3 regions of the Weizmannia sp. CD-2023 genome follow, and region 2 is predicted to be linked to each of the others. Evidence: predicted binding sites of a transcription regulator. Region 2 holds the regulator's gene; each other region holds the start of a gene.
The links. The regulator Rex, encoded in region 2, represses fermentation and respiration genes when NADH is low (regulators of the CRP and FNR family bind a similar motif). The targets are predictions, from matches to a motif close to TTGTGAAATATTTCACAA.
Positions count from the first base shown of each region.

Region 1: P9687_RS04745 (formate/nitrite transporter family protein) is a predicted target of Rex. The motif match lies at 3,017-3,034, and genes of this name have one in related genera.
Region 3: adhE (bifunctional acetaldehyde-CoA/alcohol dehydrogenase) is a predicted target of Rex. The motif match lies at 3,577-3,594, and genes of this name have one in related genera.

Region 1 is NZ_JARTJQ010000034.1:9,535-15,864, reverse strand. It holds gene P9687_RS04760 (iron-containing alcohol dehydrogenase) at 1-585, shown strand, start outside; gene P9687_RS04755 (hypothetical protein) at 951-1,202, opposite strand; partial or broken gene P9687_RS04750 (IS630 family transposase) at 1,349-2,398, shown strand; gene P9687_RS04745 (formate/nitrite transporter family protein) at 3,066-3,902, shown strand; gene P9687_RS04740 (amino acid ABC transporter ATP-binding protein) at 3,965-4,702, opposite strand; gene P9687_RS04735 (amino acid ABC transporter permease) at 4,715-5,407, opposite strand; gene P9687_RS04730 (amino acid ABC transporter substrate-binding protein) at 5,394-6,191, opposite strand.
Region 2 is NZ_JARTJQ010000044.1:24,233-30,562, reverse strand. It holds gene tsaD (tRNA (adenosine(37)-N6)-threonylcarbamoyltransferase complex transferase subunit TsaD) at 1-741, shown strand, start outside; gene P9687_RS06365 (ABC-F family ATP-binding cassette domain-containing protein) at 1,045-2,964, opposite strand; gene P9687_RS06360 (redox-sensing transcriptional repressor Rex) at 3,279-3,962, shown strand; gene tatC (twin-arginine translocase subunit TatC) at 4,113-4,877, shown strand; gene P9687_RS06350 (YdiK family protein) at 4,914-5,111, opposite strand; gene P9687_RS06345 (CPBP family intramembrane glutamic endopeptidase) at 5,108-5,836, opposite strand; gene groES (co-chaperone GroES) at 6,205-6,330, shown strand, end outside.
Region 3 is NZ_JARTJQ010000027.1:59,322-65,651, reverse strand. It holds gene P9687_RS03320 (DEAD/DEAH box helicase) at 1-147, opposite strand, end outside; gene adhE (bifunctional acetaldehyde-CoA/alcohol dehydrogenase) at 900-3,512, opposite strand; gene P9687_RS03310 (magnesium transporter CorA family protein) at 3,926-4,867, opposite strand; tRNA gene P9687_RS03305 (tRNA-Lys) at 5,205-5,277, opposite strand; gene panF (sodium/pantothenate symporter) at 5,500-6,330, opposite strand, start outside.

The DNA of each region.
Region 1 (6,330 bases), on a different contig from region 2:
GCAACGGGGCTTGACGCTTTGACCCATGCAGTGGAAGCGTATGTTTCAACTGCGGCCACACCGGTAACAGATGCATGCGCCATTAAAGCGATCCAAATTATTCCGCAATATTTGCCAAAGGCTGTTGCAAACGGCAATGATATGGAAGCGCGTGAACAAATGGTATATGCGCAGTATTTGGCAGGCATGGCGTTTAATAATGCATCTTTGGGCTATGTCCACGCGATTGCGCACCAGTTCGGCGGTTTCTATAACTTGCCGCACGGCGTTTGCAATGCGATTTTGCTCCCGCATGTGTGCCGTTTCAATCTGATTGCGCGGAAAGAAAGATTTGCAGAAATTGCCGTTGCACTGGGTGAGAAGACGGATGGCCTGAGCGTCGACGAAGCGGCGGAAAAAGCCATTACAGCAATAGAAAGGTTGGCAGCACAGCTGAACATTCCGAAAGGCTTTAAAGAACTCGGGGCTAAAGAAGAAGATATCGAAATCCTCGCCCAGCATGCGATGCAGGACGCGTGCGCAGCCACAAACCCGCGCAAACCAACACAAAAAGAAGTGGAAGCGATTATAAAAGCAGCGATGTAAGGAAGAAGACGGAGGGGAATTTGAGTAAACTGGCACCTGCAGGCTGGGCACTTTTTCCAAGTGTCCGGCCTGCAGGTATTTTTTGTCTATACCTTTTTTCAAAAGACAGGCGTCCATGTCGCGACGGAAAAAACAGCTGGCGCAAATTTTCCGGATTGCAACCACCGCCCGCAATGCATACCAGGTTCTGGGCAAGTGGAAGATGAGCCTGTTGGATTGGAGAGGGACGAAAAAAATCCCCTTTAGAAGAACCATACGAGAGATTCAAAGCAAATGGCTCCCTGATGGTTTACCTAGGAGGGGTTACGTAAAATTAGACAAAGCGACAAGCACACAAATCGTACGTTCATCGCCCGTTTTGGAATTTATGATTTGCTCAGCGGTTGTAGCAAAATAACGTAATTTTGGTATTCATTTGAGAAACCTTTATGGATTTCTAATATTTCCTGATTTTTAAGGTTCAATTTAATTTGTCTTTGGTTTTTCTTTTCAAATGAATAAGATTGACGGATAGTACTATCTGATGAGGTGATTTGTACAAATGGTTTTCGGTTATGCGTTTTTTCATGGTCAACAAAAGACAATCTATATTTTCCTTCTTGCAGTTGTTTTCCCACTCTGTAATAACCGGAATGTTGAATGAAGTAATCTCCATTCTTATCTTTTTTTAATCTATATAAAACGAATTAATCATTTTTGCTCACTTCCTCGGTCCTTTTTTGGGTATATAGATTGTAACTATCCTAAAAAGGGCGGAGAAAAAATGTTGAATCAAGAACTTGAACAATTGCGAAACGCTATGCAAAACACAAGGGATAAACATCTTTATGAGCGTTATCTCTCTGTGCTGTTACATTTAGAAGGCCGGACTTATCCAGAAATTGCTAAGATTATAGGACGTACCCGGCAAACGGTCATGAATTACTGTCATGCTTATGAAGAAGGAGGAATCTCCAGCCTTCAAATGAAAAAACCAACAGGTAAACCTGAGAAATTAACGGAAGATCAACAAAAGCAGTTGGCCGAAACCATTATAAACAAAACCCCTGCAGAAGTTGGGTTCGAAGCAAAATACACTTGGACGCTCCCGTTAATCGCCGATTGGATCCAGCGTGAATTTCAACAGTCGTATACCCCAAGGGGCGTTTCTAAAATGTTACACCGGCTTGGGTTTAGCTATACAAAGGCCACATATACTTTGGCAAAAGCAGATCCTGAAGAGCAAAAAGCATTCAAAGAAGTCACTTTCCTAAAGCTAAAACAGCAACTGGAGAATGGGATCATCGATCACCTGTTATTCGAAGATGAGGCATTCATCCGTGCTTATCAGGCTCTGCAGTATAACTGGTTCCCAAAAGGACAGCAGCGAAAAATCAAAACATACGGCCAGCATAAGGGTGCAAAGCTGTTCGCTGCCATAAACTATGAAACCGGCGAAATTACGCACTATGAAGAAGAAAAAAGTAATTCCTTGGCCTTTAGACGTTTTGTAGAACTCATTTTAAGTAAATACCCGCAAGGTAAAATTGTAATGGTTTTGGACAACAGCAAAGTGCATCAATCACAATTTATCAAGGATTTCCTGAAAGAAAATCCACGAATGGAATTTGTTTTTCTTCCTAAATACAGCCCTGAGTAGAACCCAGTGGAAGGATTATGGAAGTGGCTAAAGCAAGATGTCGTAAACAACGTCTTTTTCAGCAAATTTTACCAAATTCGCTCCCACGTGGCGGAATTTATGAAACAAGCCAGCCAAAAGAGCCAAGAAGTCATTGACCGGCTGCTTGTTAGATTAGAGCTGTCAAAAACTTAAGTTCATCTTATATAGTATCTTTTCTGAACAGTATTTTTTGATTCCGATTTTATTAACGACTACATTTCTGTATCCCAATTTATAATCCAATATGGCATCGTCCGAAAAAGCAATCAAGAAATAAATTGGCAAAAACCAAATTAAGACGATTTGTGCTCCATGCGCTCTGCTTGAGCCTGTCAGGAAAAATGCAAAAGCAGGATCCCACTTATCACCAAACTGGATTTGGTTGATAAGTAATTGTATGATTTCCACACAAGGAATGAATAAAATAAGGAGAAGACAAACCAAACTGAGTTTATTATGTAGTATTCGATAAGAATGACTTTGCAGCATTTGTACCCTCCGCAATTTTCCGTTCAATTAATTTTTTTCTATATCCTTCCTCAAATCTTCTCTTTCTGTAACTTATTTTAATGAAAAAGGACTTTAATAGCAATACTTTTTTGTTAAATATGAATATTATATACATATAATATTTTCTCGGATTTTGGCTTGTAAAATAGGGCAGCTCTGACGGCCTATCAATAGTCTTTTCTCGTGTAATCGCTTCATAAACGTTCAAAATATATACAAACACAAACAGGGAAAAAGGGGATATGATAGAAAGGCAGTTGTTTGTGATATGATTCACAATTAAACATTTTTCATGTTGGAGATGGTGTTTATGTACGAGGCCGTTGAATCTGTTGTTCAAATGGCATTAAATAAGAAAAAATATCTGGAAGAATCCTTGCTTCGTTATGTGACAAAAGCAGCGTTGGCAAGTATGTTCATCGGTTTTGCCATTATAATATGTTACCGTCTTGCTGAGCCGTTTTTTGATGCGAAGTCTCCGGTTACTTCCTTTATGGCTTCAATATTTTTTGGCGCAGCGCTTGTGCTTATTATGTTTGGCGGCGGCGAGCTTTTTACCGGCAATACGATGATGATGACAATGAGCACGGTAAAAAAAGCGACAACTTGGAAAGATGCGCTCACAAACTGGGTGGCAACGTATGCCGGAAATTTGATCGGTGCGGCGATTTTCGCGCTGTTTATCCATTACAGCGGACTCTATGCGGATTCGGATAACAGCCAGTTTTTAATGTCGGTTGTTGGTGGGAAAATTAGCCTGACGACGGCCCAAATGTTTTTCCGTTCGATTCTTTGTAACTGGCTTGTTTGTTTAGGGTTCTGGGTTCCGATAAACGTAAAGGGAGACGGGGCTAAAATCGCTTCGATGATGCTGCTCGTGTTTGGCTTCGTCATTTCAGGCTACGAACACAGCATTGCCAATATGGTGCTGTTCTCGCTGGCACTTGCCGCACCACACCCGGATACCATTACACTCGTGGGCATTTTGCACAACCTTGGTGTGGTAACGCTCGGCAATATGATTGGCGGCGGCGTCTTTGTCGGTGCCATGTACGCCTTCTTAACATCAAAGAAAAAAGAAAAAGTGCCGGTTGCTGTTGTTGACACACACACCGTATCCCCTTTTTCGGCTGAAAAAATCAAGTAATATAAAACGAGCTGCCTGATAGAGGGCAGCTCGTTTTATATCGAAAAACCTGATCCGTTTCATTAGCTTTGAATCAGCTGCAGGAATTGCTTGGTCCGTGCGTTTTTTGGATGATGGAATACTTCTTCCGGTTTGCCTTGCTCCAGGATGACACCGCCATCCATGAAAATCACCTTGTCTGCAACTTCGCGGGCAAACCGCATTTCGTGTGTGACAACGGCCATTGTCATCCCTTCTTCAGCAAGCTCCTTCATCACATTTAGCACGCCGCTCACAAGTTCCGGGTCCAGTGCGGATGTCGGTTCGTCAAACAGCATTACTTCCGGCTCCATCGCAAGCGCCCGCGCAATCCCGGCGCGCTGCTGCTGACCGCCGGAAAGGCTTGCCGGATACGCATCTTTTTTATCAAGCAGGCCTACCTTTTCCAGCAGCATTTCAGCTTTTTTTACTGCATCCTGGCGGTTTTTCCTTTTTACAATGATAGGCCCCTCAATCACATTTTCGAGAACCGTTTTATGCGGGAAAAGATTGTACTGTTGGAAAACCATGCCGGATTTTTGCCGCAAAGCCGCGCGTTCTTTTTTATTGGGATGTTGGGAAAAGTCAACGGATACATCACCGATCTGTACTCTGCCTTGATTTGGGATTTCAAGGGCATTCATACAGCGGAGCAGCGTGGTTTTACCAGAACCGGATGGGCCGATGATGACGATCACTTTCCCTTTTTCAATGGTTAAGTCAATGCCTTTCAGCACTTCAAGGTTGCCGAATTGTTTATGTAACCCTTCTATTCGAATCATACAGGTCCCTCCTTACTTGCTGATGTATTTATCAAAACGGCCTTCCAACTTTTGCTGGATTATTGAGAGAATCAAACAAATCACCCAGTACAAAAAGGCCGCTTCGACATACAGCAGCATAAATTGATAAGTGGTGGAGGCAATTTCCTGGGCTTTACGGAACAGATCGGCCACCAAAATCAAGGAAGCAAGAGACGTATCCTTCACGAGACTGATAAACGTATTAGAAAGTGGCGGTACCGATACGCGGACGGCCTGTGGGAGTACAATTCTTCTCAAAGCCTGTGAATAGTTCATCCCGATCGAATAGGCTGCTTCCCATTGTCCCTTTGGAATCGACAAAATCGCTGCCCTGATAATTTCTGATGCATACGCGCCGACATTGAGCGAAAAGCCGATAATGGCGGCTGGAAAAGAACCAATGGTAATGTGCACAGACGGCAGCCCGTAAAAAATGATAAATAATTGCACAAGCAACGGGGTTCCGCGGATTGCTGAGACATAGATTCGGGCAATCCATTCCAGTATTTTAATACCGGAAATTCGTGCCAGCGCCGTGGCAAGTGCCAGCACAAGACCGATACAGAAAGTGATGATCGTTAATGGAATCGTATAATGCAAAGCTCCCTTCAGCATCGACAGAAGGGAACTTTGCACCAAATGCAGCTGGTTGCTGCTGATAAACGCAAGGTTATTGGGAAACATCTTCACCAAACCATTTCTTTGAAATTTTTGTTAGTGTGCCGTCTTTTTTCATATCTTTTAAAGCATCATTTACTTTGTCTGTCAATTTCCCTGAATGTTTCCGGAACAAAAGAGCGGATTTGCTGGCATCGTTTGCGGTGGCGGCAACTTTAATGGCAGCATTCGGTTTTTGCTTTTTGTAATCCAGATAAGTTAGGGAATCATTGACCGTTGCATCCACACGGTTTGAAGTCAAAAGCTGGATCGCTTGGTTAAAGCCTTCCACACTTACAATATTGGCACCATTTTTCTTGGCAATAGTGGCAAAGTTGCTTGTAAGCGATTGGGCTGATTTTTTGCCTTTTAAATCAGCAAAGGACTTGATGTTCGTATTGTCTTTGCGTACAAGGACAACGGCTTTTGAAATCGTATATGGTGTGGAAAAATCATATTTTTTCTGGCGGTCTGCGCGGATCCCGACTTGGTTTGCGATCATATCAAACCGTTTGGAATTGAGCCCGGCAAACATGGCATCCCACTGGGTTTCTTTAAATTCGGCTTTTAATCCGAGCCGTTTTGCAACTTCTTTTGCAACATCAATATCGTAGCCTGTTAATTTTCCGTTTTTATGGAAAGAAAATGGCGGATATGTTCCTTCTGTCCCGATCAAAAGGACGCCTTTTGATTTGATCTGGCCGTATAAGTCATTGGATTTTGAAGCGTTCTGGTTGTCCGTATTTTTTCCGCATGCCGTTAACGCAAGCAGCAAGCAAAACACGGCCAGCCATTTGATGTATTTTCTCATGTTGTCAACTCCCTTTTTATTATCTTTACAGTCTACAGCTATGCTTTAACCAGCATTTTGTATTGTAAACAAAGGGGTAAAAAATATCCAGAAAAAAGGCTTTGTATAGTAAAATATGGATGAGGGAAAGCGAAAGGTG
Region 2 (6,330 bases):
CTTGTTGGCGTCAATGCCGCAAAGGCGCTCAGTTTCGCGCATCAGATTCCACTTGTCGGTGTCCATCATATTGCCGGCCATATTTATGCGAACCGGATCGGGCATGAAATGAAGTTTCCGCTGCTTGCGCTTGTCGTTTCAGGCGGTCATACGGAGCTTGTGCTGATGAAGGGCCATGCCGAGTTTGAAGTAATCGGCGAAACGAGAGATGATGCGGCAGGGGAAGCTTATGACAAAGTAGCACGAACGTTGAACCTTCCTTATCCGGGCGGTCCGCAGATTGACCGGCTTGCCCATGAAGGAAAGCCAAATGTTGATTTGCCGCGATCCTGGCTGGAAGGGACTTATGATTTCAGTTTCAGCGGGCTCAAATCAGCCGTCATTAACACCCTCCATAATGCCGCGCAGCGCGGGGAAAGCATCCGGCCTGAAGATATGGCCGCAAGCTTCCAGCAAAGTGTGATTGATGTATTGGTCGGTAAAACCGTGGAGGCGGTAAAAGCGTTTGGCGTCAAAGAAGTGCTGGTCGCCGGCGGTGTTGCCGCGAACAAAGGATTGCGCGCTGCCCTTTCAGAAGCATTCCGGGATCTCCCTGAAGTGGCGTTGCGCATCCCGCCGATCCAGTTATGCACAGACAATGCGGCGATGATTGCCGCATGCGGGACGGTGCTTTTTGAAAAGGGAAAAAGAAGCTCCCTTGACTTAAATGCTTATCCCGGGCTGGACATTGAAAACTTTTAAACAGGGTTGTGAAAAACCGGTGTATGGGAATCGTCCATACACCGGTTTTTTTGGAGATATGCAGGGGAATTGTGCACAATCTGTGGAAAAGTTGTTGATAAATGATTGGACTTGTGTAAAACTTTTAAAATTTTTTCCGGACAGGTTGTGGGTATTGTGGATAAATCTGTTGATAATTGTGGATTTTGTGGAAAAACGTTTTGGAAAGCAAGAAATCAATATACCGCCTGTGCATAAATCTGTGCATGGCGCGAGATGCCAAAATAAAAACCTGTGCAGAAAATTTCCACACAGGTCCAAACATTACTCCGCCAGTTCTGCCCATTCTTCCATCAGCGCGTCCAGCTCCAATTTCCGTTGCTCCAGTTCTTCTGTCAGCTCGCGGATTTTAATATGGTCCTGAAAGATTTCCGGGTCGGCCATTTTTTCTTCCCGGTCATGAATTTCTGTTTCCAACGTTTCAATTCTTGTTTCAATTTCTTCAATCCTCCGCTTTTTTTGCCGCTCGCGTTTTTTTGCTTCTTTATCCTGCCGGTAGTTGTTTTTCGCCGGCTGTTCCGCTTTAACCTTTTCTTGTTTCGTGTTTTCCAGGCGTGCAATTTCCAGCATTTCTTCTTTTTTTTGCACATAATAATCATAGTCGCCGAGAAATTCACGGGTTCCCTCCGGCGAGAGCTCCACCACTTTTGTGGCAATCCGGTTAATGAAATAGCGGTCGTGGGAAATGAACAAAATCGTTCCCGGGTAATCGATGAGCGCATTTTCCAGTACTTCTTTACTGTCCAAATCAAGGTGGTTTGTCGGTTCATCTAAAATTAGAAAGTTCGCCTTTTCCAGCATCAATTTGGCGAGGGCAAGCCGGGCTTTTTCGCCGCCGCTTAAGGATGAGACGGTTTTTAAAACGTCATCGCCGGAAAAAAGAAAATTCCCGAGTGCCGTGCGGATTTCTTTTTCTGTTTTCAGCGGGTATGTATCCCATAATTCCCGGAGGACCGTTTTATTGGAAGATAAGTCGGCCAGTTCTTGATCGTAATAGCCGGTCATAACGTTGGAGCCATATTCGATCGTGCCGGATATCAGCGGGATTCTCCGGATAATCGATTTCAAAAGCGTTGACTTGCCGATGCCGTTCGGGCCGACAAGGGCAACACTGTCTTGTTTTTTGACTGAAAGATGGATGTTTTTGGCAACCGGCTCCCCGTCGTAGCCGATGGCAGCATCCCGGACATGAAGGACTTCGTTCCCGCTTTGTTTGGCAATTTCAAACGAAAACCGGGCAGATTTTTCATCGCCAAGCGGCTTGTCCATCAATTCCATTTTTTCCAGTTGTTTCCTCCTACTTTGCGCCCGCTTTGTCGTGGTGGCACGGGCAATGTTTTTTTGGATGAATGCCTGCAATTTCGCAACTTCTTCCTGCTGCTTTTCATATTGTTTGACCTCTCGCTCGTACTGGGCGGCTTTTTGTTCCAGATACCGGCTGTAGTTGCCGTGGTATTTTTTAATGGAATGCCTTGAAATTTCATAGACCTGGTTGACGACTTTATCCAGAAAATAACGGTCATGGGACACGATCAGAATGGCGCCTTCATAGCCTTGTAAATATTGCTCCAGCCAGGTGAGCGTTTCGATATCGAGATGGTTTGTCGGCTCATCCAAAATGAGGATGTCCGGCTTTGTGAGCAGCAATTTCGCCAATGCAAGGCGTGTTTTTTGCCCGCCGCTTAATGTCCGGATCGGGGTGTTGTAGTCGTACTGGTCAAAACGGAAGCCATGCAGAACTGACCGGATATCCGCTTCGATCTGATATCCGCCTTCATCTTTAAAACGTGTCTGCAAAGTATCATAAGCATGCAGCACTTTTTCATACTCCGCCGGGCGGTTATAAATCTTAGGGTCGGCCATTTTTTGTTCGTATTCGCGAAGCTGTTTTTCCATATCCAGCAAATTTTTAAAAACCGACATCATTTCGTCCCAAATGGACAGATCCGATTCGAGTCCGGTATTTTGGGCGAGATAACCGATTTCGACACCATTCGGCATAATGATGGAACCTTCATCATAAGAAAGCTGGCCGGCGATGATTTTCAGGAGGGTCGATTTGCCGGCCCCGTTTCTCCCGACCAAGGCAATCCGGTCTTTTGTTTGAATTTCTAATTTTATATCCGATAAAATAAGTTCAGCGCCATAATATTTTGTGACTTGTTGAACTTGCAGCAACATCATCTTTATGTTCACCTCTATACCATTGTAAGTGTACAGGAAGGCGAACTGCAACTCAACCGGCGTGATCGGAATTTGTCAAAAAACTTTTCACATAAATTCGTAAAAACCCATGAAAAAAATGCTTACTTGTGATATATTTAACATAGTTGGAGAGAGAAAAAGGCGCATGCAGGCATTTTTTTAAAACATATTTTTTCTTTGCTCAGATAGGAGTAATATTATAATGAAGAATGGCAGCGCTGCCATTCTGGAATGGACGCACGATTGGAACCAACAGCACAAAAAACTTAAGCTTTCAACTTGGGGGATTTCACATGAAGGATGAATCAGTAAAAATACCGCAAGCCACTGCAAAACGGCTTCCATTATATTACCGGTACCTGAGAAATTTATATACACTTGGCAAGCAAAGGGTATCCTCGGCGGAACTGAGTGAAGCGGTGAAAGTCGACTCCGCTACGATACGCAGGGATTTTTCCTACTTCGGGGCACTTGGAAAAAAAGGTTATGGTTATAATGTAAAATATTTATTGTCTTTTTTCGGCAAGACGCTGAACCAGGATGAGATCACAGATGTAGCGCTGGTTGGCGTTGGGAACCTCGGTACAGCCCTTTTGAATTACAATTTTTCGAAGAATAACAGCGCACGGATTGTGATGGCATTTGACAATGACCCCGGGAAGGTGGGGAGCCATGTTGGCAATGTGCCTGTTTACAGCATGGACGAATTAAGAGAACGGCTTTGCGCGGAAGATGTGACGGTTGTGATTTTGACGGTCCCCGCTTCCAGTGCCCAGGCAGTGACAGACGAGCTTGCCAGTACAAATGTAAAAGGCGTTTTAAACTTTACACCTGCCCGGCTGAACGTGCCGCCGGATATCCGCGTCCATCATATTGACCTGGCCGTGGAACTGCAGGCACTGATCTACTTTTTAAAACATTATTCAAATGATGAAGAAAATTTGAAAGAAACAAAAGAGCCGGTTGCGAAGCCATAGCCAAAAAGCTTTTTTTCCGTTATCATAGTGGGTACAGGGGGTGGCCCGATTGAAAACGGAATGCAGGCGCAAATGGCAATGGCCGGATTTGGCTGTGGCGTGCAAAGGGAAAAGGGCGGATTCAACGCCGGCACTTAAAGGGGAACGGCGATGAATACGAAAAAAATGCCGGTTACCGGACACATCCAGGAATTGAGAAAGCGGTTAATTACCGTTCTCATTTTCTTTCTGTTTGCCCTGGTTGTTGGCTTTTTTACCGCAAAACCTGTTATACGTTATTTGCAGCATGCCAAAAATGCCGGCATGTTCACGATGAATGCCTTCAGGGTAACCGATCCTATTAAGGTTTTTATGGAAGTTTCGGTTGTGATCGCATGCCTATTGACCCTGCCGGTGATTTTGTACCAGCTTTGGGCGTTTATAAGCCCGGGGCTGTATGAGAAAGAAAAGAAACTGACATTAAGTTACATTCCTGTTTCCATCTTGCTTTTTATAGCCGGCGTTTCTTTTTCCTATTTCGTGCTTTGTCCGCTGATGGTGAAGTTTATGATGGGCTTGTCAAATGAAATGGGCATTCGTGCGGTGATCGGGATCCGGGAGTATATTCAGTTTCTGCTAGAGATCACGCTTCCGTTTGGCTTTGTGTTCCAAATGCCGGTCGTGGTCCTGTTTCTGACCCGGCTTGGCATCATTACGCCGAGACTGTTGAAAAAGGTAAGAAAATATGCGTATCTTGCTTTGATTGCAGCTGCCGGCATCATCACCCCGCCGGACGTGTTTTCGCAGCTGATTACCTTTGTTCCACTCGTTTTGCTGTATGAAGCAAGCACACTGATTTCGAAAATGGCGTACCGCAATGCCAAAAAAGCGGCAAAAGAAATGCCAATGGATGAACAGACGATTGCTTCTGAATAAGAAAGCCGTTTTCCGGACGGAGCCGGAAAACGGCTTTTATTTTTTCACTGAGTTTTTCAGCTTGAAATGGAGAAAGATCAGCCTGATGCCGGAACCCAGATCCAATGTTGCAATCAACAGCAGTAAATAAGAAAAAAAGCCCCAGCCGCCCACTTGTACCTGCTGAATGGCAAAATAAGTGAACAAAGCCCCGAGCAGGCAGTTTACAATCCCTGAAAAAAGTGGTCTCATCATAGAAGTCCTCCAATTGAGCTGTAAATTTCATGTACGGATGTCTGCAGAACGGACGGGTGCAAAAGCAGCCTCACGACCACAATCGTGTTCATGGAAACATGCGCAAACATGGAAACGGTGATCCGGTTTGTTTTCTCGTATAAATAAGCGAGCGTCAGCCCTAAAAGGGAATATAAAAACAAGTGGCTCGGTTCGGTATGCGCGAGTCCGAAAATAACCGAGCTGACAATACCGGATAAAAGGAATGAAAAGCGCCTGCGCAGCGTGCCGAAAATGATTTTCCGAAAAACGATTTCCTCGAGAATCGGCCCTGCGATCGAGCTGATGAGGATGACGAGCGGAAATCTTTCAATCAGCGCCATGATTTGCTGCGTATTGTTGGAGGCAGCCGGGGCACCGAATAATGATTCAATGATCGCGGCTGCAGTCTGGGCAAAGAAACAAAGAAAGACGCCGCCTATTGCCCATATGGCGGATGGCGCGGCCGGAAGCGGTTCAGTCCGGTCTGTTTCTTTCTTTGCGGCTTTTCTTAAAAAGTACAGGACGATGATCAGCCCGATGATAAAGCTGATGACGGTCCAAAGCGGGGGCGTCAATGTCCGCATGCTGTCTGCCGGTTCGTGGAAAACGTTCACCCCGGCATAGTAGAGCAACGGATACCCGACGGCGCCGGACAGCAGCATAAGGATGTACGTCACGAGAATATACACATACTCTTTTTTCACGCGTTCTTTTCCTTTCTTGCCAGTTCAAAGTTTAAAGGATCGCAAATTCGTCCAATATGTTCATTGTACTATTGAACCGGGCGGGGTTCAAATGCCGTGCGCAGAGCCAGCCTTTTCAGTTGCATATCCGGATGGTGATCAAGCATACTTATAAAAGGGCAAGCGGCTGAAATGGAGGCGCGCAACCGGCATCCTTTGACGGGGCTCTTTAAAGGATGCAGGGCCCGAAAAAAATAAAAAAAGTTGGATGAGAGACTTGCAAAAAAGCAAGGAATTATTTATTATAATAAATGTGTTAGCACTCAACTTATGCGAGTGCTAATAATGGACAAAATTTTACATAATACGAATTAAGGAGGTTGTTTCACGTGTTAAAACCACTGGGTGATCGCGTTGTCATTGAATTAGTTGAATCGGAAGAAAAAACAGCAAGCGGTATTGTCCTGCCTGACACGGCAAAAGAAAAGCCACAGGAAGGCAAAGTTGTGGCTGTC
Region 3 (6,330 bases), on a different contig from region 2:
TCCTGTCGGTGCTGCAGCAATCACATCCCGGCCGTCCAGCACAGCAGGAATCACTTTTTCCTGTACAGAAGCAGGATGTTCAAACGTTGAATTTTTCCATGCCTGTTGTAAAAAAGGCTGTAAATGATGAATGAATGTAGGTTCCATTGTTTTTTCCCTAACCTTCCTTTTCCAGTTCTTTTATCATACACTATCCCGTATGGAAAAGAAAAGTTATCTAACGTAGACCCGTTCTATGTTAAGGAAGATCGCTTAATATCGCCCCTATCTTAACGTAGAGGCGTTCTATGTTAAGGAAGACCGCCAAAAATCGTCCCTATCTTAACGTAGAGGTGTTCTATGTTAAGGAAGACCGAAAAAAAGTCATGCTTTCTTAACGTAGACCCGCTCTATATTAAGGAAGATCGAAAAAAATCGCCCCTTTCTTAACGTAGAGCCATTCTACGTTAAGGAAGACCTCCAAAAAGTCACGCTTTCTTAACTTAGAGGCGTTCTATGTTAAGGAAGACCGTTAAAAATCGTCCCTATCTTAACATAGACCCGCTCTACGTTAAGGAAGACAGAAAAAAAGTCATGCTTTCTTAACGTAGACCCGCTCTATATTAAGGAAGATCGAAAAAAATCGTCCCTTTCTTAACGTAGAGCCATTCTACGTTAAGGAAGACCGCCAGAAATCATCCCTATCTTAACGTAGATCCTCGTTCCTTACCTTAAAAACCCGTCTAAGTGAAGTGATCGCCAAAATTCTGGCTATTTCCTTCACTTAGACGGGCTCTATGTTAACGGATCAACAATTTTTAAATTGCTTCTTTTTCATAGACACGGGCTACATGAGCGTTTTCGCCAAAACCTCTTCGGTTCCCTTCACGTAAAGTGCGCCTCTTCCAAAATGAAAGCCATTATTTTGCTTCAACGCCTTCAAAAGCTTTGCGTAAAATGTCTTCCAATTCGCTGACAAGCGGCAATTTAGGGTTTGCAGGTGTGCATTGGTCTTCAAATGCGCGGTCTGCAATAATGGCAACCCGTTTTTCAAAGTCCGCCCGGTTCACGCCGGCTGCTTTTAAGCTAAGCGGAATATTGAACAGTTTGCACATCCGGATGATTTCCTGGCAAAGGCTTTCGACACCTTCTTCTGTCGTGCTTGCCGGAAGACCAAGTACGCGCGCGATTTCCGCGTAGCGTTGATCCGCAATAAAATGTTCGTATTTCGGGAATGCCGCAAATTTTTTCGGCTTTTGCGCGTTATAGCGGATGACATGCGGCAACAGAATCGCGTTAGCCCGGCCGTGCGGAATATGGAATTCAGCGCCGATTTTATGGGCAAGTGAATGGTTGATGCCAAGGAATGCATTCGAGAACGCCATCCCTGCCAAAGTCGATGCATTGTGCATTTTTTCGCGTGCCAGTGCATCATTGCCATTTGCGTATGCTTTCGGCAAGTATTCGTGAACAAGCTGGATGGCCTTAATTGCCAGACCGTCCGTATAGTCGTTGGCCATGTTGGATACATAGGCTTCAATCGCATGGGTCAAAACGTCCATCCCGGTATCGGCTGTTACGGATTTCGGAACGGTCATAACAAACTGCGGGTCAATGATCGCAACATCCGGTGTCAGTTCATAGTCTGCGAGCGGATATTTTGTGTTGTTCTTTTTATCCGAAATGACGGCGAAAGAAGTCACTTCAGAACCGGTGCCCGATGTGGTCGGAATGCAGACCAGCTGCGCTTTTTCACCCAGTTTCGGGAATTTGGCAACCCGTTTCCGGATGTCCATAAATTTTTGCTTCAATTCGTTGAAATCAACTTCCGGATGCTCATAGAACAGCCACATGCCTTTTGCAGCATCCATCGCCGACCCGCCGCCAAGCGCGATAATGACATCCGGCTGGAAGCTTGCCATAGCTGCGGCACCTTTCCGAACCGTTTCAATAGACGGATCCGGTTCGACTTCTGAGAAAATTTCACAGTGCACATAGTCCGGGCGTTTCCGCAAGTAATACAGTACTTTCTCAACGAATCCAAGCCTGACCATATCCGGATCGGTGACAATAAAGGCACTTGAGATATCCGGCATTTTTTCCAGGTATTGGACCGAGTTCTTTTCAAAATACACGCGCGGTGGAATTTTAAACCATTGCATATTGACTCTCCGTTTCGCCATTGTTTTTACATTGTAAAGATTGATGACACCGACGTTTGTGGACACCGAGTTGCCGCCGAACGTGCCGCAGCCGAGTGTCAAAGAAGGCATATAGGCATTGTAAATGTCGCCGATTGCCCCTTGCGAAGACGGGGAGTTGACAATGATCCGGCCGGCTTTCATTTTTAAGCCGTATTGTTCAATGACTTCATCGTTTGTCGAATGGATCACAGCCGAGTGGCCAAGCCCGCCGAATTCGAGCATGGCTTCTGCAAATTCGAAACCTTGTTTTGTGCTGTTGGCTTTGTAACAGGCCAAAACCGGGCTTAATTTTTCTCTGGAAAGCGGGTAGTCCGGGCCGACACCTGTAAGTTCAGCGATTAAAATTTTGGTATCTTCCGGAACGTCCACGCCTGCCATTTTCGCAATTTCATAGGCCGGTTTGCCGACAATGGCGCTGTTGACGGATTGCGTCTTTTCATTGATGACGGTTTTCTCAACCTTTTTCTTCTCCGCTTCATTCAGGAAGTAGCAGTGATTTGCAATCAATTCGTTTTTCACATTGTCATAAATTTCTTTGTCGATGATGACAGCCTGTTCCGACGCACAGATCATGCCGTTGTCAAACGTTTTGGACAAAATCAGGTCATTGACGGCGCGTTTGATATCAGCAGATTTTTCAATATAGCAAGGGACGTTTCCCGGCCCGACGCCAAGCGCAGGTTTCCCGCTCGAATAGGCGGACTTTACCATGCCGGAACCGCCCGTGGCAAGAATCAGTGAAATACCCGCATGGTTCATCAATTGCTGTGTCGCTTCAATGGCCGGTTTTTCGATCCATTGGATGCAGTTTTCCGGCGCGCCGGCTTTCACAGCAGCGTCAAGCATGACTTTTGCGGCATGGCTGCTGCATTTTTGCGCGGACGGATGGAATGCGAAAATAATTGGGTTGCGTGTTTTAATGGCAATTAATGCTTTAAACATCGTGGTTGATGTCGGGTTCGTTACAGGAGTGACCCCGGCAATCACGCCGACCGGTTCCGCAAATTTAACAATCCCTTCATTATTGTTTTCGTCAATGATGCCGACTGTTTTGTTATATTTAATGTTGTGATAGATGTATTCTGTTGCAAACAAGTTTTTTGTCATTTTATCTTCATATACGCCGCGCCCTGTTTCTTCCACGGCCATTTTGGCGAGCACCATATGCTGTTCCAACCCGGCAAGTGCCATTTGTTTTACGATATTGTCCACTTGTGCCTGATCCAGTTCCATAAATTCACGCAGTGCTTTTTGCCCTTTTGCGACGAGGGAATCGACCATTTCCGTGATTTGCGCAGATTTGCCAACAACTTTTTCATCGATTGCCATGTTCGTGGCCCCCATTCTAAATGTTTTTGTGAATAATTTCACATGATAGACTAAAAAATATAATTTGTGAAGTATTTCACATGATTTTCTGCCGTTTTACATTTGTTTCTTTTCTTTATGGCTTTATTATAGGCGATTTCACATGCTATGGCTGTGTCAGATTGGTGACAAATGAATAAATCATTTATAAACTTTTTTCTTTAAAATATTGCTTTCCAGCCATGATTCAATTAAAATAAGTTTTTTCCGCCTTTTTACATTGTAAGTGCTTACATTTTATATTTGAATATTTATGCAAAATTACGTATAGAAATTGCCGTAAAAAAACCGCTTCTCGCTTGTGAAACCTGCACATTCACAAGGCAGAAACGGAAAAGGAGATGAATTTTATGCAAATCCATCTCCCAGGTGTGTTAGAAATATCTTTTTTTCCAAAAAATAAGGGCTGTAACACTGGAAAGAACCAGAGAGGCCAAAAACGCCAGCCAAAACCCATGGGGGCTTGATTGCCATGGCAGGCCGTGAAGATTCATTCCGAAAAAGCTGGATACCATCGTTGGCAGGGAAAGGATAATCGTGACCGTCGTCAAAAATTTCATCACGCCGTTCACGTTATTGGAAATGACAGAAGCATAGGCATCCATCATGCCGCTTAAAATATTGCTGTGCACTTCACACATTTCGATTGCCTGTTTGACTTCAATCATGACGTCATCCAGTAAGTCCATGTCATCTTCATATACTTTTAGAAAATGCTGCCGTGTCATTTTTTCCATGACGATTTTATTGGCTTTTAATGAGGTAGTGAAATACACGAGCGTTTTTTCAAGGCTCAACAGTTCGAACAGTTCCTCGTTTCGCATCGATTCGTGCAATTCGCGTTCGATCAGGCTTGATCTGCGGTCGATATATTTTAAATAGTTTAAATAATAACTTGCAACTTCATATAGAATTTGAAGGGTAAATCTGGTTTTCATGTAGGTGTAAAACCCGCGCACCCGTCTGTGGATAAACTTTCCGATAATCGGATTATCCTGCAGGCAGACCGTGATGAAATAAAAAGGCGTGACGATAATCCCGAGCGGAATCGTATCATACAGCGCGGAGTCCACATCGTCCTTTACCTTAACGGGAAGGCCGACAATGATTAAAATATCATCGTCTTCTTTTTCAATACGGGAGCGTTCATCGACATCCAGCGGGTCTTTAATAAAATCGGCCGGTATATTCGTTTGCTGGACAACCTGGTTGATTTCTTCCTCTGTCGGGTTCACCAGGTTCACCCAGCATCCTTTTGACAAAGTTTCTGTTTCCTTCAGTTTGCCGTTTTCGTCCGTTAAATACATATTTAACATGCAGGCCACCTCCTCTTCTCTTTTGAGGAAGCTCAAGCATACTTTACTCTTCCAGAGACTGATAACCTGTAGGATTGGTCGAGGCCAGTATGAAGACTTCCTCTTGCTTATGTTTCATGCACGACCTCGGATGCGCGTCAGAATCCATCAGTTATCATCTCCTTTTTTCTTCGATTCATAAATAGCTGCGAAACCTGCAACCATTATATTATACCACAATATAGTATGCCTGAATATGTCCGCTTGTTATTTTTTAGCCGGATTATCCGCGAAAAAAACTTCTATAAAAATAAAAAAGCAATATAATGGCACAATTGTGCATCATATTGCTTCGTGATGGGACATGAGGGGCTCGAACCCACGACCCGCTGATTAAGAGTCAGCTGCTCTTCCAACTGAGCTAATGTCCCGCAGATGACAATCATTATATTATCACAAATCCGGGAAAGATGCAACGAAAAATTTTTTAGATCTGGGCCGAGAGGATGATTCGTCCCGGCCCGATTGATTCTTATTTTGCAGCTTTTTCCGGACATCGCACATTTTTAGCTAAAAATTTCAATTTGAGGCGCCTGTTTACTCGGCCCCAATAAGTCGCAATGACGCGTGTCAATTGAACCGGTACTTTTACTTTATGCCCCATCGCGTTCAGCCCGAATGGCAGCTCTCTTGCGCCCGAAGAGAAGGCTCGCCGCGATAAACCCGGCGCAGGAAATAAGGACCGGCAGCACCACTGTATGCAATCCGAACGGGTTTGGATGCAAGCGGTCCAGCAGAATGTACGAGCCCATGCCGAGTATCATAGAACAAACCGCGCCGTACTTGTTTCCTTTATTCCAGTACAAGCCGAAAATCACCGGCCATATAAAAACGGATTCCAGGCCGCCAAAGGAAAACAAGTTGAGCCATATGATCAATTTCGGCGGGCTGAGCGACAACAGCACGACAATGACGGCAATCGCTGCGGTCACGCTGAAACTTGCCGCTTTCATCTGTTTTTCGGATGCGTTCGGTTTCACATAATTCAAATAAAGGTCTTTGACAAGCGCGGAACCGACGAGAATGAGGAGCGCATCAACGGTAGACATAATTGCGGCCATCGGAGCAGCAAGCACGATACCGGCCGGCACAGGCGGCAGCACTTTCATCGTTAATAGCGGCATTACCGTATCGGGCACTTTCACACCCGGTATGACAGCACGTGCCATCACGCCAATAAAATGCATGCCGAACATAATAAACCCAATGACAATGGTACCGATGATGATCGCCCTGTGCATCGCCCGGGAATCTTTGTAGGACATCGCACGGACCGTAATTTGCGGCAGGCCGACGACACCAATCCCGACCAAAATCCAAAACGACGACACATAGGCAGGGCTCAGGCTGTGCCCGTGTCCGAACGGCGTAATCAGATCCGGGTCCTCTGCAGCAAGTTTGTGCATAATCGGTTCCATCCCGCC